DNA from 3 places in the Clostridium ljungdahlii DSM 13528 genome. Region 3 is predicted to be linked to each of the others. Evidence: riboswitches for the same ligand, from Rfam matches in the RefSeq annotation. Region 3 holds a riboswitch; each other region holds the start of a gene.

Region 1 (8,727 bases), 2.0 Mb from region 3:
GGTTTTTACAAAAATATAAAGTTCCATACTGTTGGTCAGGAATTGGTCTTTTACAAACTTCTGTTTCAAATGCTTTAATAAAATACCCTCTAAAAAACAAATCTGTTCTTATAGCTCTTTCAATTGTGGAATGAGTAAAAATATCAACTCCAATATATCCTACCATGATAATAATACATATTAATATTATTTTAATGGATCTACGTTTCAATTTTATCCCTCCTTTCATATTGAAAATTCCTATATCCAATAATAGCATTTTATTTATTTGTAAATAGCTCATTAATTTAATAAAATCAAACAACTCATATCTTTAATTTATGGGTTTTGCCAATATCTCCAGCAAAACCCATCTTAAAAGTCTTTTATTTATTTGACTGGACAGGTATGTCTATAATATCTGAAAGTGGATTCATATTTTCAAGGCTGTCCCATATAAATGCCTTCAATTTATATATTCCCTCTTCTGGAAGTTTCATAATACCTGTTAAAATAGATGAATCTCCATTTTTTATTGTCTGCTTTCCGCATACATAGTTGATGAATTTACCGCCCTCATCATATAGTGCTACTATAAGTGATTCATCCTGGTCTTTACCGGAATTATTTTCTGCCTTTACAGATACTTTTGCATCCTCACCTAATTTAAACGAACTATCCATTGTAAGGTTAGTTATCTGTATTGGTTTTGATGTGTTTGTTACTGTAACTATGCACTGTGCCTTTGCATCTTTATTATCTTCAGACACTGCCGTTATTACTGCTGTTCCTGACTTTACTGCTGTTACCTTCCCGTTCTCATCTACTGATGCTATAGTTTTATCACTGCTTGACCAGTCTACCTTTTTATTCGCTGCATTATCCGGTGCTACAGCTGCTGTAAGCTGCAGTGCATCTCCTTCTGTCACACTTGCACTTGTCTTGTCAAGGCTCACGCCTGTTACACTTACTGTTTGTGATGGTGATACCTTTTTCTCTGCTGCAGTTAACTTGTCCACTGTTTCCTGCTTCATGGATGATTTTTGTGCATCACTTAAGGCATCATACAATTTCTCTGCTGCATCAACTTTGTCTTTATCAGCTGAAGTAAGCTTGTCTGCATCTGGCAGTGCTGCTATGGCGCTATTTACAGGCACTGTGGAATTCTTCACATCTGTACAATCAAATATTGAGTTTCTTCCTTCATATGCCCTTACAAGAGAATCTAACCCTCTGCACATTTGTGTTGGCTCATAAGATGATTTATCAAAAGTTGTAGTACCATCTTTAATATTGTAAAACTCTAATGCACCGTCCAAAATACTATTGCCATTTTTTATATATTTACTGTCAAATATATTACTTTTCGTCATTCCAAGAGTCATATACACCTGGGCATTGGTCCATGGATTATTGTAATCACCTGACATACCTCCCCAAAATGATCCCTTGTAAGTTTGTGCATTTGAAAATTGAGCAAATACTTGATCCATAGCTTTCGTTACATCACTATATCCTTCTTTTCCATAATAACTTGCTATTGGTTGAAAAGTCATAAGCCACATATCAGGAACAGCATTAGAAAGTACCTCAGAACCATCTGCACCTTTATTGCCTAACGCACTTTTTGCCCATTCATGAATTAATGCTTCTTTATCAATTCTATTACCACTGCTTGGTATAGCATAATTATAGGAATTTAATCCAAGCAGAGCATATTGACTAGAAAAAGTTTGGTTCGATGTTGAAAGATAATCCTGGTTTGAAATAATATCTATTAAATCATAAGCTTCTATATCTCTTGGATCATACCCTATGGCAGTAATAGCTAAAACCAGCTTATCCCATTCTGTCATCTTTACATCTCTAGGGGTCACTCCTGCTTCCTTCATTTTCTTTAAACCATCCTGCACACTTTTAAACCAGTCATCATAAAATCCTGCTCTTACACCACTATATCCAGAACGAGCAGAAGAAAATACTTCCCATACATAATCATTCAATTCAACAGAGCCCTCTGTGGCACCATCTTTTCCATCAGTACTTGTTTTATCTCCACTCCAGGTAAATTCTGGTACAGCACTCTGTCCAACTCCTAGCTTACTATAAAGTATATCTTCTGCTTTTTTTGCATTTTCTACCTGCTCCTTTTGTTTATCTTCAGAAACTGTTGTAACTCCATTACCATTAAAATTTGGAGTATTAAATGTAACATTGCCTATTTTAAATTTATATTTCTTATTGTCATCATAGGTAATCTGAAGATGATTTTTTAATACATCTGAAGTTAAATCCACTGTATTTCCATTAACAGGGACATAATTCATTGTTACATTATTTCCTGTAAAACCCGGAAAGTTTATTTTCCCATCTAAAGTTACTTTCACATTATCTGAAGCAATACTGTCTTGATCTGAACAGGTAAGAGAAGTTGTATAATCTGCTGTTAAATCTGCTGTCCCATCTGAATTTACAGTTTTATCCTTTATATTGATATTTACATCTACAGGCATATCTGTAGCAATTGTTATTGGTTCTGGAGGCGTCTGATTCGGCTTCAAGTATGGATAACCATCATTTGTATCTGATTTTATATCCCATACCTTATCAAAATCCCATCCAGCATATGTAGCCTGCTGTTTCATTTCATCTGTAGATTTTGCATTACCACCGTAAGTATCTTTTGTAGCTTTAACAATATCTTTATCATAATAACTGCTTGGAAAGTATGCTTGTTTTTTATTTGCAATTCCTCTTACTCCACATGCTGCCATTTTGCCAGCTGCATAACAATTCTTAATTACTTCTTTGTCATTTGGAGACATTACTGAATAGGCTATTCCAGCTACAAATTGTAATTGGTTTGCATCTGTTTGACCTTCAATTTCAAGTCTACTGTAACAGTTTTCCACAATACAATTATCACAAGTCTCATTCTTTGTTATGCATGTTACAATTCCTCCAATGTAAAAACCTGATCCATCTGCTGGCATATTGCTACTGGTAGTTACAATTCCATCAACACTACATAGACTTATTACTCCTGTACTTTCATTTGCAATAGACCCATAGTAACGTGTTTCTCCAGGACTATCTGATAACCCATTAGCGTTGGATACATTCATATTCATATGTAAATTAGTTATAATTCCATAACTACCTAATTTACAAACAAGTCCTGTTAATGGATCATTATAGTTTTTAATACTGTGACCTTGTCCATTAAAATAGCCTTGAAAAGTTCCTGTAGTAGGAGTTAATTGTGTATCATTCGTAATTGTTATATCAGAATTTAAAACAACTTTTTTATTTCCATAATCTATTCCCTTATTTAGATCTGTTCTGAATTTATTAATATCACCTACTGAATTAATAACATATTCACCATTTCCATCAGTAGTAAGTGATGGACTTGCTTCTTCCGCCAGTACTGGTAAAGAAGAAAAGGTACTAAACATAAAACAAATTATAGCCAAAATACTTAAAAATTTCCCAAGAGTATTTTTCTTTTTTATCATCTAATTTTATCCTCCATTTTTAGCAATCTGATGCTATTTATTTTTAGACTTTACCCTGCACATCACCTCCTTGAAAGGGTAAAATTACAATATGCTTGCCTACTTTTTATAATGCTTAATATAACAAAAGAGACCCCTTTCGAAGGTCTCCATTTACCAATACAAATTCATATTATTTTACTGCATAAAACAAATAAAAAGAACCACAAGGGTTCTCTCATGTCAATATAACCGTTTACTTTTAATTATAAACAGCTTAAATATAGTAACATCTTTCCCTCCGAAAGAATTAACATCATATCAGGCAGGCTTCCTGGCTCAGATTCATCTTACTTCCCTGTCTTCCCGGATATAAAAATCCAGTGACATAATTAGGGTTTCATCCTCTATACAGTAACGGTGGGCTGCAGTGCTTTTTACACTTTTCCTTTTAACTGTCACGTTTGACAGCACCTAATACTAAATATTAAATTTTTATTATCTTTATATTAAGGTTAGTACATAATTTTTCAAAAGTCAACATTATTTTCATTAATATAAAGATATTTCTGGACGAAAGATGATAATGTCTTAGTATACCGCATTTGATTATGTCCCAAATATAGAACTAAATATGAATTTTCATATTTAATACATATTTTAAAAATAGTTAGCATTCTCCATAGTCTTCAGTAAAATATAAAAGTCCCATTTTTCTGACTTTATAATTGCTTATTACATTTCCTGTTGCTTTATCATACAAATCGTAACCAACAATAGTGTAAATCATAGCATTTTCTTTATCAAGAATATTCTTATCCATATTATACTGTCCTTTGTTGACATGTACGGTTACTTTAAATGCTCCCGCTGGATATCCGCTCACAAAAATATATGTTCTAATAGACATCGAAGGGGTTATGTGACTTATAATAAATCCCCCAATAATTATTATAAAAGAAGATAAAATTACAATACCTTTTCTCGAAAGTTTCATTCTTCTCCTCCTTATTACAACTTATAATAAAGTTTATACAGAATATAAAGTTTATTTTCTTCATTTATCCACCGCCCCCAGCATAAATATACCAATAGTCAATCTTTTTTGAATACTTATGTTTCTTAGCAACACTATATGAATCTAAACCAATGCTTGGATTTTTACAAAAATATAAAGTCCCATATTGTTGGTCAGGAATTGGTCTTTTACAAACATCTGTTTCAAATGCTTTAATAAAATACCCTCTAAAAAACAAATCTGTTCTTATAGCTCTTTCAATTGTGGAATGAGTAAAAATATCAACTCCAATATATCCTACCATGATAATAATACATATTAATATTATTTTAATGGATCTACGTTTCAATTTTATCCCTCCTTTCATATTGAAAATTCCTATATCCAATAATAGCATTTTATTTATTTGTAAATAGCTCATTAATTTAATAAAATCAAACAACTCATATCTTTAATTTATGGGTTTTGCCAATATCTCCAGCAAAACCCATCTTAAAAGTTTTTTATTTATTTGACTGGACAGGTATGTCTATAATATCTGAAAGTGGATTCATATTTTCAAGGCTGTCCCATATAAATGCCTTCAATTTATATATTCCCTCTTCTGGAAGTTTCATAATACCTGTTAAAATAGATGAATCTCCATTTTTTATTGTCTGCTTTCCGCATACATAGTTGATGAATTTACCGCCCTCATCATATAGTGCTACTATAAGTGATTCATCCTGGTCTTTACCGGAATTATTTTCTGCCTTTACAGATACTTTTGCATCCTCACCTAATTTAAACGAACTATCCATTGTAAGGTTAGTTATCTGTATTGGTTTTGATGTGTTTGTTACTGTAACTATGCACTGTGCCTTTGCATCTTTATTATCTTCAGACACTGCCGTTATTACTGCTGTTCCTGACTTTACTGCTGTTACCTTCCCGTTCTCATCTACTGATGCTATAGTTTTATCACTGCTTGACCAGTCTACCTTTTTATTCGCTGCATTATCCGGTGCTACAGCTGCTGTAAGCTGCAGTGCATCTCCTTCTGTCACACTTGCACTCGTCTTGTCTAATGTCACTCCCGTTACATTTACCGTTTGTGATGGTGATACCTTTTTCTCTGCTGCAGTTAACTTGTCCACTGTTTCCTGCTTCATGGATGATTTTTGTGCATCACTTAAGGCATCATACAATTTCTCTACTGCATCAACCTTGTCTTTATCGGCTGAAGTAAGCTTATCTACATCCAGTGCTGCTATGTCGTTATTTACAGGCACTGTAGAATTCTTCACATCTGTACAGTCAAATATTGAGTTTCTACCTTCATAATCCCTTACAAGAGAATCTATGCCCCTGCATATCTGCACTGGATCATATTTTAAATTGTCATATTGGGTAGTTTTATTTTTGCCATCAAATCCTTCAAGTATAGCATTAAATATGGTATTGCCATCTTTTATAAATTTCTTGTCAAAAACATTGGCATGTGCCATTCCAAGTGTCATATATACCTGGGCATTGGTCCACGGGTTATTTAAATCAATATCGCCATCACTTGTATGACCACCCCAGAAAGAACCAGTATAAGCCTGAGAATTTGAAAATTGATCAAATACATGATCCATGGCCTGTTTTACATCGTAATACTTGTCTCCTTCTTTTGCATTTGCATTATAATACGCTGCAATTTCTTGTAACATCATAGTCCACATATCAGGTGAAGCATTTGCTGCTACTTGAGACCCATCAGCACCTGTTTCTTTGTAAACATTCTTAGCACCATCATGTGTACTCTCTTCCATATAATTTCTGTCAATATGATTTCCATCATTTAGCACATGATCAATATAATTATAAGAAGTTAATGCATAATCTGCATATGTTCCTGCAAACATCTGAACTGATGAATTTAAATAATTTTTATTTGAAATTATATCTATTAAATTATAAGCTTTTATATCCCTGGGGTCATATCCTATAGATGTAATTGCCAGAACCAGTTTTTCCCATTCTGTCATTTTTACATCTTGATCTCCAATTTTTGCATTTTTCATCCTCTGGAGTTCATCCTGTATGCCCTTAAACCAATCGTCATAGTAACCACTTCTTATACCTGTGTATCCAGATCGGGCTGATGAAAATACATCCCAATCATCATCATTTAGTAAAATAGTACCTTCCTTTCCAGGAGCATCAGCTTTATCTCCCTCCCACTGAAATACAGGCACAGCTTTTTCCTGTCCAACACCAAATTTGCTGTAAATTATATTTTCTACTTCCTTTGCATCTTCAACCTGCTGCTTTTCTTCATCCTGTGTAGGTGCTGCCGCACTATTGTCAAGAAGTTTTGCAGTTGAGGGAAGTACTTTACCAAGTAGAAACTGGTAATCTTCATTTTGATCATAGTTTATCTTAATCTTGCTTGAATCAATTGTTAGGGGTACATTTCCTATAGTTGGTGCATTAAAAAATACACCTCCATCACAAGTAGCACTAACATTATACTTGCTTATTAAATCTTTATCTTTATCAGATTCTGGAATCACTTTAAAAGTTGCTTCTGCTTTAAGGCAGTCATCTGTAGTCTTAAAAGGTTCAGTTCCAGGTACAAAGATTCTGTCTTTAGCTGTTGCCTGCACATCTACTACTACCTTTGCTGCTATCTTAGTTGAACTATCCGGATTTAGATATGGATAGCCATCATTTACAGAAGAATCTATCTTCCAGGTCTTATCAAAATCAAATCCAAGCTTGGTGTAGCTGTCTTTATCTTTCATTTGTGCAGTGGTATATCCCACAGGTTTTCCCATAAAAGAAGTACTTGAAAATCCCAGTATATCACTATCATATGCACAGGTAGTTACATCAGTTTCGCTACTTGTATCGATTGGTTGACGAGATACTTTTTTTTCATTTTCCAGGAATTTACCATAAAAATAGCAATTTTTGATTTCTGAGCCAGGTGTAACACAAATTCCTGCAATATTTGGTAAAAATGAAGACTTAGTATCAAAAGTAACATTACTACAGCAGTTATCTGTATATCCATTTATTAGATTCCAGTTATCATCAGAACATGCACTATTACCAACTATTCCTGCTAAAGTTGAAAATCTGCCAGCATCAACTTCAATACTTCCTGTGCTGCAGCAGTGGGTAATTGTACCACAACATTCATTTGCAATTACTCCATAAAATACATCATCGTTGTCATCTAAAATTATTTTACTTCTATCTTTTATGTCTACATTAGCATCAACTTTAACATTCTCCACAATTCCATCTTTCCATACAATTCCAAACAAGCCTGAAGCTGCATCCGTATAACCACTTATAGTATGAAACTTTCCATCAAAAGTACCATCAAAACTTTTATTGTGAGAGGTAAGAGATTTTAAAGGAACATTTGATTTACTTATATCAATATCCTGTGTCAAAACAACTTTTTTGCCTAAATAGTCTATGCCCTTATCGATATCTCCCCTGAGTTTGTTTAGGTCATCTACTGAACTTACAGTGTAATTTCCATCTGAGCCCTGGTTTAAAGATGGCGTTGACGCCGTTGGTGATGCACCTGCTCTAGCAGTATAAGGTGCAAATGTCATTAAAGTAAACATAAGCATCATAACAAGGCTAATCTTTTTCCATAATTTTTTCACTTTGTTCTCCTCTCTAATTTTTATAAAACTATATAAGAAATACCGGGTTAAAAATACATCTTAGCCCGGTATCAATCTAAAACATTTACTTAATCAATAGGGAAAATCCGCTTTTATAAAGCACCAGCTGCAGTATTAACAGCGCCTTGTGTAGCTTGTAATGTCTCCAATTGAGTTAATGCATTAGTATAAGCTGTATCTGTTTTATTCGCATGATTTGCCATTTTTGCTATAAGATCTGTTTTATCTGCTCTTCCACTAAAGAATGCAGGAGTTTGTGTATAACTCCAATTGTAAGTTCCTTTGTCAGAAATTGTTCCATCTGGTAAATATCCTGCTAATCCTAAATCACATCCTGCTGCTGCTGAAAATTCCCAACGTATTGTAGCACCATCCGGTACATTATCTAATGTTGTACTTCCATCATAATAAGTTGAGTTAACATGATCTACATTATTAACTGTAAACATCCAGCCTGAAATTCCATCACATTCTTTTTCACTTAAATAATTTGCATCGGTAACAATAGGCTGCTTTGGTATATCTGTTCTGAAGACAATACCTTTAGTTAAATTTTTAA
Region 2 (11,853 bases), 2.0 Mb from region 3:
TAATTTTATCTATAAAATCTATTCCTTTAGTAATATGAGAAATTATTATTAATATTGAACTAGTTTTTCTACTTTTCAAAATTCTCAACATTATTTCTCTTGTTTCGGCATCAACATTAGATATAGGTTCATCTAGGATAATTACATCCTTATTGGAAAGCATTGCTCTTATAAAAGCTATAACCTGAGCCTGTCCCCCTGAAACGCCTGCTGTATTTTGACTTATTTCGGTATCCAATCCTCTAGGTAATCTATGAATATATTCAGTTAGCATAAATTGATCAATAAGTTTTTCTACATGCTCACGGTTTCTATTTGTCTGCCCATATAATATATTCTCCAATACTGTTCCCCTAAATAAAAATATATTTTGTGATACAATTCCTATCCTATTTCTTAAGCTTTTATTATTAATCCTTTCAAGATCTAATCTATTATAAAATATTTTACCACTTGTAGGAGTATATAGTCCTATTAAGAGTTTTATAAGAGTAGATTTTCCAGATCCATTTTCACCCTTAATAAGAATTTTTTTCCCTTTACTTATTTTAAAACTCAAATTTTTTAAAACATATTCTTCAGAGGTATTATATTTAAAATCTACATTATTTAACTCTATAGATTCAATTTTCCTATTTAAATATTCATGCTTCCCACTGTTTTCACCTTGCATATCAAGAAGCTGATATATTCTTTCAATACTTAAACATACTGGTTTTATTATAGTCCCTATAGTTGCTAAAGCTTGAGTACTGCTAAAAACTTTAGCTATATATAATGAAAAAGAAGTATATAATCCTATGGTAAATTGTCCTTTTAAAATCATTATTCCTGCAATTAATAGTATTAGAAGTGTACCAAAATCATTAATAAGTGTTATATTTTCCGTAAATAATAATATAGCCTTGCTTTGTTTTGTACTATCCTTTGTAAGTTCATCAAGTTTATTTTTAAACTTTAAAAGACTGCTGTTTTTACCATTAAGCACTTTTATATCTTCAATTCCATTGATTATTTCAAAAGTATCTCCATTTAAAATTGCACTAGATTCCATCATCTTTTGTGTATTTTTCATAAATCCACTTGCAGATTTTTTAGAAGTAATGAAAAAAACTGGAGTTAAAAACAAAATTATTATAGATAATTTATAATTTATAACAAACATAGTACCTAACGCCATCACCGTATCAATTAAATTTAGAAAAATACTTATAAATTGAGGTGAAAAAATTCCTCCCACAGAACTACATTCTGATATTCTTGCTTGAATATATCCTTTCTGTGTAGAGGATATATAGTCCATTGGCAAATCTATCACCTTGTCCATCACCAAATATCTCATTTCATTAACAATTGAATTACTAACTTTAACAAACATATATTTTGAAATAACCGCAAGAATATATCTCAAAATATACAATAGTGCTATTACAGCAATTAATTTATAAAAGTCACTATATCCTTGTTTAGTTATAAGTATCTTGTCCATTATACGTCCTATTATGTATGGAATAGGAGTTGATATAATTGAACTAAAAATCATGCCAATAATTCCTATAGTAAAAATGATGCGATATTTTTTTAAAAACGGTATTAATTTCAATAAGCTACTAAAGTTACCCATATTATTTTCTCCTTATATTTTTTTGATTTCAAGTCAATACAAATTTACAACCAGGAATTAATTATGATACATTGATTTTACTAACTTCTTCTAATTTTACATTTTCATCCATAGGATTTATTCTTACCTTTCATATTTTTTATTCAACTTATTTTTACGATTCACTCTATCTAATCACCTTCCTTTTTGTACTCGCCTGTCTAATCCACTGCATTTAGTTCTTTCATTGATGACGGAGGGGTTATTCTAAAATAAGGACAAATCTGATGACTTACTTGATTGTTCATAAACAAAGTTCTTGGCATCAGATAAATTCCTATAAATAAAAAGAAACCTTCTCCCTTCGAAGGTCTCTTTTTATAACATAACTTACAATAATGGTTAATAACTAAAAAACATCTCTGTTCTCTTATGTTAATATAACCGTTTACTTTTTGAATAAACATAGCATTATCTTCCCCTCCGAAAGAATCACCGACATATCAGGCAGGTTTCCTGGCTCAGATTCATCTTACTTCCCCGTCTTCCCAGATATAAAAATCCAGTGACATAACTAGGGTTTCATCCTCCATACAGTAACGGTGGGCTGCAGTGTTTTTTACACTTTCCCTTTTAACTATCAATTTGACAGCACCTAATAGTAAAAATATTAAATTTTATTACCTTTATGTTAAATTCATAGCAAAAATTTTGAAAAGTCAATATTATTTTCTTAACGAATCCATTATTAAACATTTTAATCTTCTTGAATTTCAAGTACTCCCATAGGACAAGCTTTAACACAAATACCACATGCCATACACTTACTTGGATTAGGCTTGTCTTCTACTTTTACAATAATACCTTTTGGACAGGCTTCTACACATGTACCGCAGCCAGTACAAGCTTTTTTATCTATCATATATATTCCCTTAGCATTTTGTTTAATGGCCTCTTCAGGACATTTTTTAGCACACACTCCACATTGATTGCACACTTTTAAATCTACACATCCATCTTTTCCCTCATCAATCTTAATACAAGAATTGCCGTAAGTTTTGTAAAATGCCTCGGAACAAGCCATTTCACAGCTTAAACAAGACATACATAAAGACTTATCTTTAACAACTAATTTTTTCATAATACATTCCCCTTTAAACATTATTTATATATACTTTGTACATATACCTTAATTATACAAATATATAAGGTATATATCAATACCGCAAATTTTATGCCTATTATTTTGCTTTGTATAAACAAAGTGCGTGGTAGTATTAGATCATATAGTCATGGAATAAAATAAATGTACAACAAAATTGTCAAAATAAAATAAAAAATACTTAAGTGCAGGAGGGACTGCTCTTAAGTATTTTTTATTTTAGAGTTTAGGGTTTGAATAATTAAATTTATTTCAAAACTATACTATTTTATAAAGCAATTTACATGCCAATTCTTCAGCTTGCAATATTCCTACTTAAAATTATAAATTTTATCCGATGGCTACCAGCCGTAATCCCCCCATCTTCTACTAAAGTGGGGGATAACGGCTGTTACGCCCCTGGATAACAATTTCTCCTAAAGGATAACGCCTTCTAAGTGCTAAAGCACTAAGAATCCTGTTAATAAGTTTCAGATGGAGAAAAAAGCTCCACCTGAAACCAAGAACTCTGTTTATCATTTTGAATATTTTTCTCATATCATATTGATAAAACGCTTTAATTTAGTTTTATTTTGATACTAATATATTTATCTATATCAATGAATCTTACTTATTGGGAAAAGCGACTACTTTCTTTGTCCAATTACCTTTTAAATAATAGAAAGTCATACAAAGTGCTGTTGTTGCCCAGGTTATGGGATATGTAATTGCTACTCCCCTAACATCATGATAGAAATGCATTATAGTAAAGAGCAATATAATTCTAAGTATGCATATATTAGATAATATAATCACCATTGGTGGAGCTGCTTTTCCTGCACCTCTTATAGTATCTCCCAATACTTCCAAAATAACATAAATCCAATAAAATGGAAATGAAGTGTTAATTATTCTTATTCCGTAATCAATTACCACACTATCATGATTAAATATTCCAAAAACTTGGCGTCCAAATATCAACAAAAGCGTACTTGACACTATAGTTACACCTATTTCCATTAGTATACATACCTTGGCTCCCTTTTTTACCCTTTCAATATTTCCTGCACCCATATTTTGCCCAGAAAATGTTGTAATTGCTTGTCCGAAAGCTACAATTGGAAGATAAATAGGTAATTCTACTTTAAAATATGCAGTAAATGCAACAATTGCATTTACACCAAGGCTATTAATATGATATTGTGCAAAAACATTTGACAATGTTATTACAATACTTTGAAGCCCGGACGGTATTCCAATTTTAAAAATAAGTAACAGTATTTCTTTATGTATTCGTATTTTTCTAAATTGTAATCTATATTCGCCCTCTAAATGTGTCAAATAATATAATATCAGTACAGCAGTTGCAGTCTGGGATAAAAGCGTTGCCCATGCAACCCCATTAACGCCATTTTCAAAAATAACTATAAACAATGCATCCATTAATACATGAACAATCCCACCAAAAAGTTGTATATACATTGGTGTTTTGGAATTACCCATGGCACGTATAATACCAGAACCCATGTTATAGGTAATAATTGAAATGAGACTTAAAAAATAGATTCTTATATAGGAAACAGCCGGTTCCAATATTTCTCCTGGAACATTCATCCACCTTAAGAAATATGGCACACCAATATAGCCAATAATGAAAAGCACTATTCCTCCAAGGAAACTCAATCCTATTGCCGTATGTATTGCATCTTTTAATTTCTCTTTTTTCCCCGATCCAACAATATTAGCAATAACAACACTTGCTCCTACTGACATCCCCGTAAAAAATCCTACTAAACAGGTAATAATCAAGGAACTAGCTCCAACTGCTGCTGCAGCTTCTTTGCCAAGATAATTCCCAACAAAAATCAAATCCACTGTATTATATAATTGTTGAATAATGCTTGCTGCAATCAGTGGCAGTGCAAAAAACAACACTTGTTTCCATATAATGCCCTCTGTTAAATTAGTACTCTTTTTCAAATTATTCATTTGCTTCACTTTTTTGTCGCAGCCACCATGAACATGGGCGATGCTCCATACAATAGCTTTTCCTTATCATCCCAAAGGTCTTTTGTAATATCAGGGTTAAATGAAATGTCCTTGAAGTCCAATTCCTTTAGAACCTTTACATCCCAATCTGGACGCATGATTTTGCAAAGTGGAAGTTCATCATAGTCCAGTTTCATTTTTCCCTTGTCATCGCCAGAGTAGGTAGAGCCGTAAATACTGATGCACTCCTTCTCCCTTCGTTCTACTTCTTTTTTTAGTTCTTCATCATAATAGTGAAGATTCCAGTCGGCATCAAAAATCAGAAGACGTCCACCAGGCCGCAAGATTCTCTGCCACTGTCGATATACATTCATGGGATCATGCAGCGTCCATGTAACATTTCTGCTGACTATCATATCAAAAGAATTGTCTTCAAAGTTGAGCTTATGACAATCCATACGGGTGAATACAGGGCAAACACCTGATCTGGCGGAATTTTTCTGGGCTTTTTCCAACATTCCTACAGAGCTGTCTATTCCAGTGACACGATGACCTGCCTGACTTAAAATAATGGCAAAAAAACCAGGGCCTGTCCCAGCATCAAGTATGTCCAGAACTAGCTTATCAGGCGCCTGACTTAAAATAAGCGACCTCCATTTATCCGGACGATAGCTCTTCAGTTCATCCTTTATTATATTGCTATAGTTATTAGAAGATTGGGTCCAGTGCATTTCAATGTTTTCCTGTAATGACATGTTAATTTCCTCCTATCTGATATATTTACATTTTTTAAAACAGGTTTTTTTATCTTATATTCTATAAATAAATTACCTATATTTAAAATTTTGTTATTTATCATTTTATGCTTACCTTACTATTTAATAAATAATACTCATCAGGATGCACTCTTACTCCAGTAACTGTATTTTTACTAACTACATTAAGCATTGATGTAGCAATAAATATATCTGCATTGTCATCCAATAGTTTCTGCTGTACTTGTATAGCAATATTATTTCTTGCCTGAATATCTTTTTGACCTTTGAATTTATCAATAAGGGAATCCACCTCTGGATTACTATATTTCCCATAATTTTCACTTCCATCACTTCTAAAATACTGCTCCAAGAATGTCTGTGGATCTCCTGTTACTGCAGTATTTACACTATATAAACAAAGATCAAAAATTCCACTTTTTATTTCTTTAGGAACTGATTCATACGCTTGCAGCTTAGTGCCTATACCAATTTCTTTAAGGTTTGCCTGCATTGCTTGCGCAATTATAGGAAGCTCTGAACGACTTGTGTAAAAGGCTAAATTCAGTTCTAATTTCTTACCATTTTTCTCTAATATGCCATCACCATCTGTATCTTTATATCCTGCATCGCTTAAAAGCTTAGCTGCTGCTGCTTTATCATACTTATATCCTGTAAGATTCTTATTTCCATAAGGTAAAGATTCTGAAAAAGGCCCAACTGCAGCTACAGCAGCACCCTTTAAAAGTTTTTTAGCATAAGTCTCTCTATCCACACTTAAAGCAATAGCCTTACGTACTGCTGAATCTTTTAAGAACTCATTATTCATATTTTCATATGACATTATTATTCTTAGACTAGTAACTTTATCTATATTATATTTAGATTTATCCGCAAATAATGACATACTGTTGCCTGAAATGCCTGTTGCAACATCAATTTCTCCTGATTGTAGTGCCATTGCACGAGTATTATCATCTTTAATATATTTAAAAGTTGCCTCATCTAACTGTGCTTTGTCTCCCCAATAGTCTTTATTTTTTTCTACTACCACCTTTGAGTTTGGAACATATGATTTAACTTTGAAAGGTCCAGTGCACACAGGAGATTTAGCAAATGTGTCTGAAGCAGCATTAGTATCCATTATTATAGTAAGAGGATCTGCAATATTCCCCAAAAATGTTTCATTTGAAGTTTTAGTGGTTATAGTAAGATTCTGACCGTCTGCAGTTATAGACTTAATAAGTAATATCTTTTCTGTTCTTGGATTTACCTTTAATGCTCTTTCAAGAGATGATTTTACAGCTTTAGCCGTAACAGGTGTACCATTATGGAACTTAACACCTTCTCTAATATGAAACTTCCATGTCAAATCATCTACTCTTTTCCATGAATCAGCAAGGAGAGGTTCTATTTTCATATTCTTATTAAATTTAACCAAAGTTTCACCTACGCCGTATCTGGAAACCAACCAACCATTAAACCCAACAGCAGAATCTAAATTGGTTGAAACAGTATTTAATCCAAACACAATACTTTTTGGCTTTTCATTCCCACTTTTATCAGAAGCTCCCCCGCTTGTACAAGCAACAAAGCTTGTACATAATAAAGCTATTGTAAGCATAATTGCTAATTTTTTTCTTATTTTCATCTGCAATCTCCTCCTAATCCAATATCACGTACTTTTAAATAGCTTCCCTTGGTTCTGTTTTTTTCAATTATTTATCTTTTCTCCGTAAGCCACCATAGGGCCATCCTTAATAACACACAAACTACTAACCTGATAGAGTAATATTCCGTCCATCTCAGCAGCGTAGGTTTCCAAAACGTTGCCAAAATAATCTTTAATGTAACCTAATATTTCTCCTTTTTTAAAATTATCACCTACTCTTTTCGTTGGATACCAGCAGCCTGTGTATTCAGCCTTTTTACAAATCACCTTTCCAACATCCATAGGATGATAAGTTCTTTTAGAAACCTCCCCCTGTAAGACTTTTAAGTATCGCAGCACATTTCTAACATCCTCTTTTCCTAGTTTCACTTCTTCTTTCGACCACCGTCCCATACAACCTCTCTCAATCAAAATACTAGGAATTCCACAGGAACCAGCATAATTATAAGAACCTCCACTGCCAGAAGGAGACTGCACCAAATAAGGGACATTTACTAGTTCAGCCATACCTCTTGCTGCTTTAACGACTTCTGGAGCAGCTACTCCTACACAATATACATAGGGTGTTAGCTCTTCATACCCATCTCCACAATGAAGATCAATATAATAATCTGCACTATGCCCTCCTCCAGAAATGAATACTGTTTTTCCTTCCTTTTCTCCGCAAATAATGGTAACTGGAAGTTCTATATCCGTTCCCTTTACTTGTACATAACCTGATACTTTTTCTCCAGTTTTGGCACACATATTTCCTACTTTTATTGTTTGCATCAATTATTACCTTCTCATATAATCAGTTAAATCACTGCTATTCATCAGATAAATGACAGGCCACTAAATGACCTTTTTCTATTTCTTTTAATTCAGGTTTTTCCTTAAAGCATATATCTCTACATTTTGTACATCTGGAATTAAAACTGCAGCCTGGCTGTATATCAGAAGAGCTTGGCGGCTCACCTTTTATTATTTCTATTTCAGTATTTTCTCTTTTTTTAACAGAAAATACTGATGCTAAAAGTGCCTTTGTATATGGATGAACTGCAGCAGTAGTAAGCCTATCACTGTCAATCGTTTCAACAATACGTCCAAGATACATTACGATAATTCTATCACTGATATTTCTAACCACTGCTAAGTCATGACATATAAAAATGTATGATAGTCCCTTTTCTTTTTTCAAATTTATAAGAAGTTTAAGCACCTGTTCCTGCACTGAAACATCTAAAGCAGAAGTAGCTTCATCACATATTATAATTTCGGGTGACAAAGATAGAGCTCTTGCTATTGCAACTCTTTGCTTTTGTCCTCCACTTAGCTGATGGGGATATTTGTTCATAAATTCATCACTGATCCCCACCATTTGAAGGAGTTTCTTTGTCTTCAATTCCGCATCAGCTTTATTCATAAGTTTAAAATTTAAAAGTGGCTCACTTATAATTTGTCCAATCCTCATACGGGGATTGAAGGATTCAGAAGGATCTTGAAATATCATCTGGAGTTTTCTTCGATTTTGTCTAAGTTCTTCCCACTTCAACTTTGAAATATCTCTCTTATTATAAATAATCTCTCCTGAAGTCAAGGTTTCCAAATTGGTAATTACATTTGCTAAAGTACTTTTACCACAGCCACTTTCTCCAACTATCCCCAAGCATTCTCCTGAATATAGTTCTAAACTTACATTATCAACTGCAGTTAACTTTTTTCCATCCTGCAAATCAAATTGCTTTACAACATTCTTTATTGTCAATATTGGTTCTTTCTCTTGAAGCAAGATTACATTCCTCCAATTCAGGTATTGCTGATAAAAGTTTTTCAGTATACTCACACTTTGGATTGTTTATCACCTCATCCTTATTTTCCCACTCAACTAATTCACCACTTTGCATTACTCCTATTTTATCGCACATATAAGATGCTACTCCCATATTATGTGTAACTATTATTATGCTTGTATTAAAATTGTCTCTAAGCTCCATCATCTGTCTTACCACCTGTGCTTGTACCGTTACATCAAGAGCACTGGTTGGCTCATCTGCCAATAATATTTCTGGTTCCATAGTCATGGCTATAGCTATACCTACTCTTTGCTTCATACCTCCACTAAGTTCAAAAGGATAAGAATTCATTATACGCTTTGTATCAGGAAGTCTCATTTTTCCAAGCATATCAACTGCTTTGTCATATGCATCAGCTTTTGACATGTTAAAATGACTTCTTATGCTTTCAATGAATTGATTACCAACTTTTTTAATAGGAGTTAATGATCCTCCTGCATCCTGAAAAACAATAGCCATTCTATTACCACGTATTTCTTGCCATTCTTTCTTAGAATGCTTAAGAATATCTTTATCCTTATAAATTATATTTCCTGAAGAAATAGCAGCTCCTTTAGGTAATATACCTAGTATGGCACGTATAAGTGTTGATTTTCCACTGCCGCTTTCACCAACTATTCCTACTATCTCCTTACTTGCAATTGACATGCTTATATTTTTTACAACAGGTTCTTGCATACCGTATTTTATTGATAAATTATTTATCCTTAAAATCTCTTCGCTCATCATTTTATGCCTACCTTATTATCTAAAATATAGTAGTCAAGAGGATACATTTTTAATCCACTGACAGTATTTTTGCTGACTATATTAAGCATTGGTGAAACAAGGAATATATATGCATTGTCATCTATTAATTTCTGTTGTACCTTTGTAGCGACATCATATCTTGCTTCAATATTTTTCTCTGTTGTTAATTTATCAATTAGAGCATCAACTTCTGGATTACTATATCCGCCATGATTCTCACTTCCATCAGTTTTAAAATACATCTGTAAGAATGACTGAGGATCTCCTGTTACTGCTGTGTTTACACTTAATAAGCAAAGATCAAAATTCTTGCTTTTTAAAACTGGATCAACGGATTCATAGGATTGTAATTTAATACTTATACCAATTTCTTTAAGGTTCGACTGCATTGCTTGTGCAATTATAGGAAGCTCTGAACGAGTTGTGTAAAAAGCTAAATTCAGTTCTAATTTCTTACCATTTTTTTCTAGTATGCCATCCCCATCTGTATCTTTATATCCTGCATCGCTTAAAAGCTTAGCTGCTGCTGCCTTATCATATTTATAACCTGTAAGATTCTTATTCCCAAATGGTAGTGATCCCGGGAAAGGTCCAACTGCAGGTACAGAACTACCCTTAAGAAGTGTTTTACCATAAGTATCTCTATCAACACCTAATGCAATAGCTTTGCGCACTGCTGGATCTTTTAAAAATTCATTATTAAAATTTTCAAAGGACATAATTATTCTTAAACTTGAAATTTTGTCTATATTATATTTAGACTTATCTTTAAATAAAGGTAAATTGTTACTTGGAATATTAGTTGCTGCATCAATTTCACCAGATTGTAATGCCATTGCACGGGTGTTATCATCTTTAATATATTTAAAGGTTGCTTCATCTACCTTAGCTTTATCTCCCCAATAATCTTTATTTCTTTCTACTACTACTGTTGAATTTGGAGTATATGATTTAACCTTAAAAGGGCCTGTACACACTGGAGCTTTAGCAAAGGTATCTTTTGCTGCAGTAGTATCTACTATTGTAGTAAGAGGGTCTGCAATATTCCCTAAAAGTGCTTCATGTGGTTTTTTAGTTTTCAATGTAAGTTCCTGTCCATTTGCAGTTATGCTATCAACAAGCAATATTTCACTGGTTCTTTTATTTAATTTTAATGCTCTTTCAAGAGATGCTTTTACCGCTTCAGCAGTAACTGTTTTACCACTATGAAACTTAACCCCCTCTCTAATATGAAATTGCCACGTTAAAGCATCGATTCTTTTCCATGAATCAGCAAGAAGTGGTTCTATTTTCATTTCTGGGCTTAATTTAACTAAAGTCTCTCCTACACCAAATCTTGAAACATACCAACCATTATATTCAAGAGCAGGATCCATATTAGTTTGAAACTGATTAAAACCAAAGGTAATACTTTTGGGATTGTTACTACTGCCTTTGTCAGCAGAATTCCCACCTGTACAGGCTGAAAAGCTTGTACATAATAACACTGTTGTAAATATTAATGCTAATTTTCTTTTTAATTTAAATTTCATTTGTGTTCTCTCCTTTTAATATTCATTGATTAGGATCTAATATATCCCTTATACTGTCTCCCAGTAAATTAAATATCATCACAGTTATAAATATTGCAGCACCTGGATATATCATAAGTCCTGGTGAAGTCTGCATGTAATTTCTACCTTCATTAAGCATATATCCCCATTCAGGAGTTGGCGGCTGAGCCCCAAGACCTAAAAATGAAAGAGATGATATTTCAAGCATCATAGTTCCTATGTCCATAGTAGCTATTACAATAAGCGATGGTATTATATTAGGTAATATATATTTTAAAATTATTTGATATTCTTTAGCACCTCCCATTTTAGCTCCTTTAATGTACTCCTTTTTTCTTACAGACATTACTAAGCTTCGACTTACTCTTGCATATTTAACCCAATTCACTACAGCTAAAGCTATAACAACATTCATCGAACTAGGTCCAAGCACTCCTGCAATAGCTATAGCAAAAATAATACCTGGAAAAGCAAGAAAAATATCAGAAAATCTCATTATAATTGTGTCAACTATACCACCAAAATATGCGGCTATTGTTCCCAATGCTGTTCCAA
Region 3 (11,853 bases):
AGATAGAAAAGTGTGCAATGCATTGAATTCACTACCGGAAAAAAATAGATATGTGAGGGGACTTGTAAGTTGGGTTGGGTACAAACAAACCTTTGTAGAATTTGTAAGGCATGAAAGATTTGCGGGGGATAGCAAGTATCCGCTTAAAAAAATGATGAAACTGGCTTTTGATGGTATAACATCATTTTCTTATAAGCCGCTTATGCTTGCTGGATATTTAGGAGGACTATCACTTTTTATTGGAATTGTTTCAATCATAGTTGAGTTTACAAAATGTATATTACAAAAAACCAGCATAGTAAATTTTGGACTCATAATATCAATTGATTTGATAATGTTTGGGATAATATTAAGTTGCATGGGTATAATAGGCCAGTACATTGGAAGAATTTTCGACGAAAGTAAAGGAAGACCTAATTATGTTATTGAAAATATAGTAAATAAGGCATTTGAAAGAAAATAACAAGTCAAAGATGCGACGGATATTTTTTATCAGACAGGGAGGTAGGTTTCGCAGATAGTGAATCCTATCTAAGGGTTCTGCCGACGCAGTATGATAAAAAATAGGCTAGCATACTGACTGGTTATTTCTTTGAAAATGCCTAATAGAAAGGAGTAGATAAGTATGGATCAATTAATTAAAACTATGGATTTTATTTTCAATGGTAAACTAAAACTACTAAGTCGTTTTTCTGCCACTGGTGTCATAAATACAATAATAGATTTTGCTGTATTCACCCTTTGTCAAAGTGTATTTGGACTCCATTATACTATAAGCCAGGTTATAGGCTATAGTTTTGGAGTTATAAATAGCTTCATATTCAATAAAAAGTGGACTTTTGAATATAAAAGTTCTGGAAAAAAGGTGATTCGAGAGGTATCACAATTTGCAATAGTAAATCTTATTTCACTTATTTCAACACTTGTGTTTATGAAATTTTTAATAAATGATTTTAATCTAAACGTGTATTTATCAAAAATAATTGTAACACTCATAGCTCAGGTAATAAATTTTTTATTATATAAAATATGGGTATTCAATTAAGGAGGAAAACTTATGAAAAAATTAAAATTTACAAAAGAAAGATTTGCACTATGTATAATTCTGGTCATATCTGCAATATTAAATTTTGCAAATTTAACTATAGAAGGATATGGAAATTCATATTATGCTGCAGGTGTAAAGAGTATGCTCATGAATTTTAAAAATTTCTTTTTCGTATCATTTGATCCCGCGGGATTTGTATCCATTGATAAGCCACCTTTAGGTTTTTGGATACAGACTATATCAGCAAAAATATTTGGATTTAGTGGATGGAGTATATTATTTCCCGAGGCTCTTGCCGGAGTAATTTCAGTTGGAATCTTATATTATATAGTAAAGAGATCTTTTGGAGAGATAGCAGGACTTATATCAGCTCTATGTCTTTCAATAACGCCAGTTTTTGTAGCAACCAGCAGGAATAATACTATAGACAATCTATTAATTGTGACATTACTTTTTGCCTGCTTATTTTTATCCAAAGCTGCTGAAAAAGGCAAGCTTAAATATTTAATAATAAGTTTGGTTCTTGTAGGATTAGGGTTTAATATAAAAATGCTTCAGGCATATATGATAGCTCCTGCTCTATATATAACTTATTTGATTTCTTCAGCTGTACCTGTAAAACAGAGGATAAAACATTTGATTATAAGTACACTTATTCTTGGAGTAATATCTTTATCGTGGGCAGTAGCAGTGGACTTGGTTCCATCGCAAAACAGACCTTTTGTAGGGAGTAGTACAAATAACACCGTTACTGAACTTATATTTGGACATAATGGATTGGAAAGGCTCAGCAGTACTAATGGTGGTATAGGTGGAGCACCATCAGGAAAGGTAGGAAATTTTCAATTTAAAGAATTTAGAAGTAATTTTAGCAAAAATCAGGCAAATTTACAAAGTGGAAACAATAATGCTCCTAGTGCAATGACACCTCCACAAAATTCAAAAAATTCTGTTCAAAGTCCACAAGGAGGCCCAGGAGGTCAGAATACACAAGGTAATTTCAAAAATCAAGGTGGAGGACCTGGTGGTGGCGGACCTGGTGGACCAAATGGACTTTCAGGAAGCTTTGGAGGACAGACAACGGCAGGTATTACTAGATTATTTTCTAAAAATGTTTTGTCAGACCAGATAGTTTGGTTTTTACCTCTAGCTATATTTGGACTTGCTGCATCTGTAATAGTAGAAAAACTTAAGTTCCCATTTGATAATAAGAAAAAATTGGGGTTAACATTATGGACATTATGGTTGGTACCTGAATTCATATATTTCAGCTACACAAAGGGATTGTTCCATCCATATTATTTAAGTATGCTGGCCCCTCCAATTGCAGCCTTATGTGGAATAGGACTTACTTCCATGTGGAAGCTATATAAGGAAGGCGGCATAAAATCATGGATAATGCCTGCAGCATTTATTGTAGAAGGATTGGTACATCTTTTAATGTTATCCTATTTTATTACTACTATATCCACTACTATAAAATCTATAATTATAGCAGCTATAATATTGTGTTTTGCATCTGCCGCACTGCTTATAATATATAGAATAGTCAAGAGAGGAAATTTGGATCAGGGCAATAATGGAAGCTTTGCCGAGATATTTACAACACTTGCCCTTGTAGGAATTTTGGTAACACCTGCTGTCGGTTCTGCTGCTGCTATAACTCACAGCTTAAGTTCTTTGCCTGCTGCAGGATTAGAGCTCCTGTCAAGCGGTGAATCAGGGAATTTCATGATGATGGGCGGACAAAATAGTAGTAGGAATTCAAAGCTTATAAAATTCCTTGAAAGTCATACTTCAAATGAAAAATATGCTCTTGTAGTTTCAGGTTCTGCTTCTGCTGAAGATATTATAATTGAAAGCGGCAAAAGCGTAATGGCTCTTGGAGGTTTCTCAGGATCTGACAAGATACTGTCCTTAAGCGAATTTAAACAAATGGTTAAAAAAGGTGAGGTAAGATATGTACTTACAGGAGGTATGGGAGGAAGAGATTCTCAGGATATAATGAATTGGATTCAGAGAAATGGAAAAGCTGTTTCAACTGCTGAATGGAAAGACACTACTAATTCTCAAGCTCAAAAAGGTCAAAGTTCTACTAATAATACTGATAATAGTAAAATGGATAGTAACTCAAAAAGAAACAGCAACTTACGTTTTCAGCCAATGGGCGGCATGAACAATGAAACACTGTATGATTTAAAAGGCACTGTAAAATAGAGGTAGAGTTTCTAAACAAAAAATCAACGTATGCTCTGGATATTTTTTACAACCTTCAGCTCGTTAAATATTTTGATAAGTCTAAGTAAAAAATTCTAAAAAAGCTAAGAACTTTTGAAAACTCGTACCTCAGACAATTCAAAAGTTCTAAGTTTTTACGAATTTTTTTCTAAGACTTATATGCAAAATATTTAAAAGAGCCTCATTATTGTAAAAATATGCTTGCGTATAAGCTGATTTTTAAGTTATAAATCCACATTGAGGTATTCTAGCTTGAAATTTCAACTTATACTTGAAAATAATGCTGACAAAATTGAAATCGCACTTAAAAACTTTTTTTATAAGTCTTAGTGAGGTATTTTAGAAAATCTTAGAAGCTTATATATGTCTGAGGTACGAGTTTATATAAGCTTCTTTAGATTTTCAAAATACCGAACTTTAGACCTATAAAAAGTTTTTAGTATGATGAAATTTGTCAGCATATGAACCGGTATATGTCAACTTTCAATCTAGAAACTCTATAGTTGATTCTTTTTATGATAATGTTATAATTAAGGTGAAAATTAATGTTGTAAAATAAAATTTAACAAATAATAGTATAGGTTTAATTACATTTAATTAAAAGGGAATCAGGTGGAAATCCTGAACTATCTTGTAGCTGTATTAGGTGAATTTAAGTAAGACAAGCCACTTGTAAATAGGGAAGGCATACTTAAATGATGAAGCTTAAGTCAGAAGACCTGCCTATATAGTAGGCCATTAACTCTACAAGTGATAGGGGGCATTGTAATAAATAAAGTATTTATTACTTATGTTTTATGTGTGAAGACCTTTTAACACTTAGTTAAAGGGTTTTTTAGGTATATAGTGAAGTTATATTTTAATTATAATAATATAGTTGTAATATTGGAGTTGATAAAATGATACAACTTATAGGGGTAAAAAGTGAATGTGATATTGAAATAAGGCAGAAGTTCTCTATTGTATCGTCAAAATTAGAAGATAAATTAAAAAATGTTTATAAAATTACAGCAAACGTTTTAATTTTGAGTACTTGTAACAGAACAGAAATATATGTGGATTCTAATATACAAGGTGAAGAACTAATAAATGCTGTATTTGATGCTTTAGGTTGGAGCAGGGAACTTATTACATATACCTTTTATGCAAAAAGTGAAGATGCTATTAAGCATTTAATGGAAGTAAGTTGTGGTTTCCATTCTAAAATTTTGGGAGAAGATCAAATTTTAGGACAAATTAAGACTGCATATAATATGGCATTAAAAGCTAAGACTATAAAAGGACAGATTCAGAGGCTATTTCAGAATGCAATAACTTGTGGTAAGAAGTTTAAGAATGACTGTGAAATGTATAAAATACCTGTATCTGTACCATCAATAGCTGTTAAAGAAGCAGAAAAGAGCAAAGTAAAAAGGTATATGGTAATTGGGTTTGGTGAAATAGGAAGGCTTGTTCTCAAATATTTAGCTGGCTTGAATACCGAGATAGTATATATCGTAGTACGTGATTTGAACAAAGTTAAAGATTTATATGAAAATTGTAACTGGATTAAGTTCATAACTTTTAAAGAAAGAAAAGCTTATTATAGCAATGTGGATTGTATTATAAGTTGTACTTCTGCACCTCATACTATAATTTATAAAGAAGAACTTCCTAAAAAGAAATTTCTCATATTTGATCTTGCAGTACCTAAAGATATAGATGCAGGTGTATTAACTCTTCCAGATGTAAAAGTATATGATATAGATAATATAAGCAGTATTGATGAAAATAATAAGATTATGCGAAAAGAAAAAATGGAAAAGTACAGGTATATTATCCAAGAATATATAGATGAATTTATAAAATGGCAGTCTTTAGATGAACTTTCACCGGAAATACAGAAGATGAAAAGTTTTGGAAGTGAAATATGTGAAAAGAGGATAGAGACTTTTAAAAATAAGAGGTATACCAAAGATAATGAAGTACTCGTACAAACTATGATACAGAGTACAGCCAAAGTGTATATAAACAGGGCTATAGATGTGTTAAAAGAAGCAAAACTTCAAGGAAAAGAAGATGAATATTTAAAGCTTATAAATAAAATATTCTGTTAATGATGAAGAAATGGAGATGTAAAACTTAATGAGAAATGATGATATATTTAATGAATCCAAATTATACATGCCAGGAGGAGTAAATAGTCCTGTTAGAGCATTTAAAGATGTGCCTTTGAATCCACCTGTTATAAAAAGGGGAAAAGGAGCTTATATTTATGATGAGGATGGTAATAAATACATAGATTTTGTATGCTCATGGGGGCCTATGATTTTAGGACACTGTGATGATGATGTGGTAAAGGCTATAAAGGATACAAGTGAAAATGCTATATCTTTTGGTGCTACTACAGAGCTTGAATTGGAGCTTGCAAAATATGTATGTACCACTTTAGATAATGTAGAAATGCTTAGAATGGTAAATTCAGGAACAGAAGCAACTATGAGTGCGGTAAAGCTTGCTAGAGGGTGTACTGGAAGAAATAAAATAATAAAATTTGCAGGTTGCTATCATGGTCATTTTGATGATTTTTTAGTAGAAGCAGGTTCTGGAGTCATGACAGAAGGAATTCCAGGAAGCGCTGGGGTTCCTGAGGACAGTGTGAAAAATACTTTAATAGCTAAATATAATGATCTTTCTAATGTGGAGAAAATTTTTGAGAAGCATGGTAAAGACATTGCAGCGATTATAGTAGAACCAGTAGCAGGAAATATGGGCGTAATTCCTGGGGATGCCAATTTCTTAAAAGGGCTTCGAAGTATTTGTGATAAAAATGGAAGCTTGCTTATTTTTGATGAAGTAATGAGTGGATTTAGGGTAGCCTATAAAGGAGCCCAGAGCATTTATGGAATAAAACCGGATATAACTACTTTTGCAAAAATTATAGGTGGAGGTCTTCCTTGTGGTGCTTATGGTGGAAGAAAAGAAATAATGGAAAAACTTTCACCAATGGGACCTGTCTATCAGGCAGGAACAATGTCCGGAAATCCCCTTGTAATGGCTGCAGGAATTGCAACTTTAAAGAAGCTGCACGACAATCCTGATTACTATGAACATCTTGAAAAATTAGGTGCAAAATTGGAACAGGGTATAAAGGACATAGCAAAAAAGAAGGGCATAAATGTTGTAGTAAATAGGTGCGGAGCAATGTTTGCTATATTCTTTACTAAAGATTCAGAAGTTAGAAATTATGAAGATGCTAAAAAATGTGATACTGCTCTTTTTGCAAAGTATTTTCAGCATATGTTGAGCAAAGGCATTTATATTGCACCTTCTCAATTTGAAGCTATATTTTTAAATGTAAAGCATACTGAAGAAGATATTGATAAATTCTTAGAGGCATTCAGCACATTTGAAGCCTAGATAGGGTTTCTAAGCAAAAAATCAACTTATACTATGGATATTTTCTACAACCTTCAGCTCCTTAAATATTTTGATAAGTCTAACCAAAAAATTTTGAAAACCTAAGATCTTTTGAAAACTCGTACCTCAGACAATTCAAAAGGTCTAAGTTTTTCTGGAATTTTTTACTAAGACTTATATGCAAAATATTTAAATGTGTTTGCTTATTGTAAAATATTTCTACACATAAGTTTATTTTTAAGTGAGAAACTAAACTTTATAGTTTGGAAATTAAAACAAACTTTCACATGAACTAAATTAACTTTGCTATAAGGACTATTAGATGTGAAGCAGGCACTAATATTAATTGTGCTAATATACTTCCAATAATCAATCCACCAACAATAAAAATTATGCAGCGGTTAAATTCCAATTCTGTACGTTCTCCTCTTATCACATCATCTGTCATCATAGATAAATATGGATCAATAAATATAAACATGAATATTGTTGAAATACTGTTGATTACAGATGCTAAAGTGCTGCAAGTAGTTCTTAAACTAGGACTTAAGCATCCAGCATATAATGATGATAAAATACTTATACTTGATATAGAAAATGCAATAATATTTAGTAAAATTACCTTTTTAGGAGTTTTTCTAAAGTTCTTTAATTCAGATAAATTTTCTCTTTTAGGAATTGAAATACTATTTTTAAACTGCTCAATTCCTGATTTTGAAAATGCATGAATCATCAATCTAGGTAAAGACCTGTAAACACTAAATGATATAACCAATTTGTTAAACACTTTTATAAAAGTTGGCATTAAAATTGCACCGGCTATTGTGGCTAAAGTAATAGAAAAAACTATCCATCTAAAAATATACAGTAAGTTACTAGAATGACCTGTATTTATTCCATTTTCAATAGTTTTTGCTAATAATGGAGCTTGAATAGTATTAGCTGTTCTTTGTATAAGTAAAAAAACATTAAATACAGCAAAAGATACTGCAATTCTACCAGTTCTTATTCCCACAATTCTAGTAGAATATGCTAATGTTCCTATAACATAAATAATAAAAGTTAGCATAAAAACTAAATATACCTGTATTGTCATTTTTCTTACCACCTTATGGCTTCATTAGTTTATATTTATTTCATAAATTTGTATATTCAAATTATATCACAATTTTAATTTTGATAGGAACTTATAAGATGAAGATTTTAGATCATACAAGGAAACATGCTGACAAAATTGAAATCACACTTAAAAATTTTTTTTATAAGTCTTAGTGAGACATTTTAGAAAATCTTAAAAACTTATATATGTCTGAGGTACGAGTTTATATAAGTTTCTTTAGATTTTCAAAATGCTGAGCTTTAGACTTATAAAAAGTTTTTAGTGTGATGAAATTTGTCAGCATGTTTTTATATGACTTGAAACTTCTACTTAGAACTTTCCTAAAGTGCAGTTTTAATTGTAGATAAATATTCCAAAAGCTCACCTTTTAAGACATTATTTTTTAGCGCATAGTGTATATTTGCTTGAAGGAAAGCAAATTTATCTCCTGCATTATATCTTTGGCCTTCAAAATAATATCCATATATTGCTTCAGTTTTTACAAGTTCTTTTAGGGCATCTGTTAGCTGTATTTCTCCTTTTTTATCTGATTTGTTTTTTTCAAGTATTTCAAATATTTTTGGAGTTATAATATATCTCCCTAGAATTGCGATATTTGAAGGAGCTTCTTGGACTGTTGGCTTTTCTACCATATCTTTGACTTTAAAAGTTCCCTTTTCAACTTCAATGCCACTTATAATACCGTATTTTGATACAGCTTCTTCCTTTACAGGCTGGACACCTAAAATAGAAGTATTGTAGTTATCGTAACAATCTATAAGCTGCTTGAGACAGGGTATTTTGCTGTCAACTATGTCATCGCCTAACATAACTGCAAAAGGTTCATCTTCTACAAAATTTTTAGCAAGACTTATAGCATGACCTAATCCTTTAGGTTCTTTTTGTCTCGTATAATATATATCTACCATGTTGGATATGTTTTGAACTAACTTTAATAAAGTGGTTTTATTATTTTTTTTAAGTTGATCTTCAAGCTCTACGGATTTGTCAAAATGATCTTCAATAGATCTCTTATTTTTGCCCGTTATTATTAATATTTCTTCAATTCCAGAAGATACAGCTTCTTCTACTATATATTGAATTGTCGGCTTATCTACTATAGGCAGCATTTCTTTAGGTTGAGCTTTTGTAGCAGGAAGAAATCTTGTACCTAGTCCTGCAGCAGGAATTATTGCTTTTTTAATTTTCATAAGTTACACGTCCTTTCATTTTTAACATTAAATCTATTAATATTTTCATAAGATATATAAACAAAATTATGTTTAGCATCGAAACACCATCAGTTATTAAACTGTGAGAATCTGAATTCATTCCTCTTGAACCACCAAACAAAATATAATAAATATTGGTGTAAATTGTTATAGTGTAACCAACTGCTAAGGTTAATAGTCTTTTATCTTTTAGGTATATAAAGCTTATAATTGATAATGCGGCAGCAGGAAATAAATATCTTTCATGCATTCCTGTGGAAAATGTGAAAACACCTGAAATTTGAACAAATGCTGAAGCAAAGACAAATGCTCTGTTTTTGTTCTTTGCATATAAGTACCAGCAAGATAAAGTAATTGCAATTATTGCAATCATTCCCCAAATCTGATAGTTAAATATGAAAAACACTTCTGAATTCTTTTTATAATTCGCTCCAATTAAATTAAAAAAGTTAAATCCATTTACAGAAGCATAAGGGTACTCTGATATAGTTTTTGAATATAATTTAAATATCCACAGGGCATTTTGATTGTAAGAAAAAGGTAGTATTATAACTAAAGCTGTGATAAGGGCCGAAATTATTGATTTTACACATGTTTCTAAATTCCTTTCTCGTACTAGTTCAAATAGAAGAACTGGCAAAAATATAATTCCCTGAGGTTTCATAAGCACTGCACAGGTAAATGCTATAGATGATAAGACTGTCTTCCCTTCTGATAACAAAAACAGTGACAGTACTATAATTAGTGTAAAGAAAGAATCTACTTGTCCCCAAAGTGCAGAGTCTATAAAAGTAACCGGGTTAAAAATGTAAAATGCACTAAGGAAAACGCTAAATTCTAGTGATAAATACTTTTTAGCTAATCTGTATATAAAATAAGCTGTAATCACATCAGTTACTATTGATGGAAGTTTCAAAAGTAGTGTGTAATATGGATTAATTGAACTTGCACTTGCAATTTTACCAATTAAAAATAGTACATACATATATAAAGGTGGATAGTCGCCAGATTTTGCATTTGTATAAAATTGAGAGAAACTATTTGCTGCAGTTGATGCCCAATCTTTAAATAAATTTATGTCTCCGCCATAGCCTTCCATAACTGTAGACAGTGAAATCCTTAAAAATAGTCCTATACACAATAATGAAAAAATCAATATTTTTATATTATTTCTATTTATTTTTAAATCCCTATGAGTTATAAAGTAGAAAGTTCCAGCACACAAAATTAAAAAGGCTATTAAATATAAGGTTAAAAAAGGTGCATATTTGCTTTTGGTAGATGAAAAGTCTCCTCTCATATCTCCACCGGGTATTTGATGTGTACCATTTCTAGATCTCTTACTGTTTTCTTTGCCAAAATGCATACTATTACCTGGCTGATTTTGAATGTTATTTTTTTGATTATACCTGGTTCCATTTGAAAATTTAGCATTATCTTTTGGAACAGGAATATTTTTATTGCTTTTATTATTGTTAAATTGTTGTATGTTGTTTTTAGATATAATAGTATTTGCTTTGTAATTTTTTATACTGTAAATACAAAAAAATGCGGATAGTAATATTAGAAAAATAAGACCTATCTTAAATAGATTCTTTTTTAGAAATATTGTCATCATTTCACTCTCCTCTCTTAGAAGTTAATTATATTTTCGGTCATGAAACTTAAAAAAGGCTTAAAAAAAGATAAACTTTGTAAGCCTTTTTTTTAAGTTTTATACATATTCTAGTTATGAGGGGGGAATTGCATGCCTTGTGAAAAAACACAAATTGTATGTAAAAAATGTATTACAATAACAAATTCAAATTCTCAAAGTAACATAGAACATAATGATTTAAAGGCTGGGTTTACAAGAAAAAATACTTACAGAAGTTATATGTATTTTAATATAGATGATATATCTAAAAATATAGTTGTAGATTCTGCAGAGCTAAAAATATACTTAAATAAAATTAATATACCACATTCTAAAACAAATTTTTATATACATCCACTTAAAGAGGAATTTGATCTAAATACGTCATTTGAAAATCAGCCTGAGTATTATGAAAAACAGGTAAAGTTTGAGTTAAATAAAAACTCTCATGGAATTATTCATGTAGATATAACTCATATATTTGATCAGTGGCATGATAATTCTATAAAGAACAATGGATTAGTTTTAAAATCTGGAGAAAAACATAGAGCACTTGCTAGCTTTTCCTCAAGTTTGGACCCTAATTATGAAGGTGCACCTAAATTAGTGATTTGTTCTTCAAAAATAAACCATGACCAGAAGATTGTAGATGTTGTAGAAAAGCATTGGGAGTTAAAAATTTTTAATACAGCACTTTCGCCTACAGTAAATGTAGAACGTATTATAAATGGTACGTTTTTTATTGAAAATACTAGCGGTGTGCAAATTAAGGCAGTGGTAGAAGTAAGTGTAGATTCAAAACACTGGATTGAAGATACAGGAGTGGTCGTTAATGCCAATAAGTCACAAGTTTTAATAGCTAAATACTATGGAAAATATTATAGGGTGAAGTTCAATTGTTCTGGATTTGCATATGTAAAACTTAGCTTTATATGTCAGGTTTATCAATAGAAAGTTTGGGGTATATATCCATCTTACTAGATTAAAATTGTAGAAAATGTAAAATATATCACAATTAATAGATGAAAGAATAACATATTAGTAGGCCTGAAAAATAAGGCCTATTCAAATGAATTAAACCATAAAGAGGAGATGGGAATTCATGCCTAATAATTTAGTATTTAATGGCACAGCTAATGATTTAAAAACCCAAATGTATGCTTATAATAGTGGTACAAATCAAGCTGAGGCTTTAACTATA

What was found. A riboswitch is a leader RNA that binds a small molecule or an ion and turns the genes downstream of it on or off. The one in region 3 is predicted to bind cobalamin.
Region 1: it holds a riboswitch for cobalamin, as region 3 does, so the genes downstream of both, CLJU_RS21330 (Ig-like domain-containing protein) here and hemA (glutamyl-tRNA reductase) in region 3, are expected to answer to the same signal.
Region 2: it holds a riboswitch for cobalamin, as region 3 does, so the genes downstream of both, CLJU_RS22250 (hypothetical protein) here and hemA (glutamyl-tRNA reductase) in region 3, are expected to answer to the same signal.

The regions. Positions count from the first base shown of each region.
Region 1 covers NC_014328.1:2,454,997-2,463,723, forward strand. The annotation lists gene CLJU_RS11020 (hypothetical protein) at 1-211, opposite strand, end outside; gene CLJU_RS21330 (Ig-like domain-containing protein) at 366-3,497, opposite strand; cobalamin riboswitch at 3,784-3,969, opposite strand; gene CLJU_RS11030 (hypothetical protein) at 4,147-4,473, opposite strand; gene CLJU_RS11035 (hypothetical protein) at 4,538-4,843, opposite strand; gene CLJU_RS21335 (Ig-like domain-containing protein) at 4,998-8,147, opposite strand; gene CLJU_RS11045 (hypothetical protein) at 8,261-8,727, opposite strand, start outside.
Region 2 covers NC_014328.1:2,467,250-2,479,102, forward strand. The annotation lists gene CLJU_RS11065 (ABC transporter ATP-binding protein) at 1-1,624, opposite strand, end outside; gene CLJU_RS22250 (hypothetical protein) at 1,825-2,070, opposite strand; cobalamin riboswitch at 2,093-2,277, opposite strand; gene CLJU_RS11075 (4Fe-4S binding protein) at 2,361-2,744, opposite strand; gene CLJU_RS11080 (MATE family efflux transporter) at 3,372-4,733, opposite strand; gene CLJU_RS11085 (class I SAM-dependent methyltransferase) at 4,739-5,488, opposite strand; gene CLJU_RS11090 (ABC transporter substrate-binding protein) at 5,589-7,139, opposite strand; gene CLJU_RS11095 (succinylglutamate desuccinylase/aspartoacylase family protein) at 7,203-7,931, opposite strand; gene CLJU_RS11100 (ABC transporter ATP-binding protein) at 7,969-8,931, opposite strand; gene CLJU_RS11105 (ABC transporter ATP-binding protein) at 8,876-9,724, opposite strand; gene CLJU_RS11110 (ABC transporter substrate-binding protein) at 9,721-11,277, opposite strand; gene nikC (nickel transporter permease) at 11,300-11,853, opposite strand, start outside.
Region 3 covers NC_014328.1:471,728-483,580, forward strand. The annotation lists gene CLJU_RS02175 (glycosyltransferase family 2 protein) at 1-463, shown strand, start outside; gene CLJU_RS02180 (GtrA family protein) at 626-1,045, shown strand; gene CLJU_RS02185 (glycosyltransferase family 39 protein) at 1,058-3,265, shown strand; cobalamin riboswitch at 3,849-4,027, shown strand; gene hemA (glutamyl-tRNA reductase) at 4,186-5,382, shown strand; gene hemL (glutamate-1-semialdehyde 2,1-aminomutase) at 5,411-6,685, shown strand; gene CLJU_RS02200 (lipid II flippase Amj family protein) at 6,978-7,781, opposite strand; gene galU (UTP--glucose-1-phosphate uridylyltransferase GalU) at 8,126-8,995, opposite strand; gene CLJU_RS02210 (glycosyltransferase 87 family protein) at 8,985-10,634, opposite strand; gene CLJU_RS02215 (DNRLRE domain-containing protein) at 10,764-11,603, shown strand; gene CLJU_RS02220 (DUF6385 domain-containing protein) at 11,755-11,853, shown strand, end outside.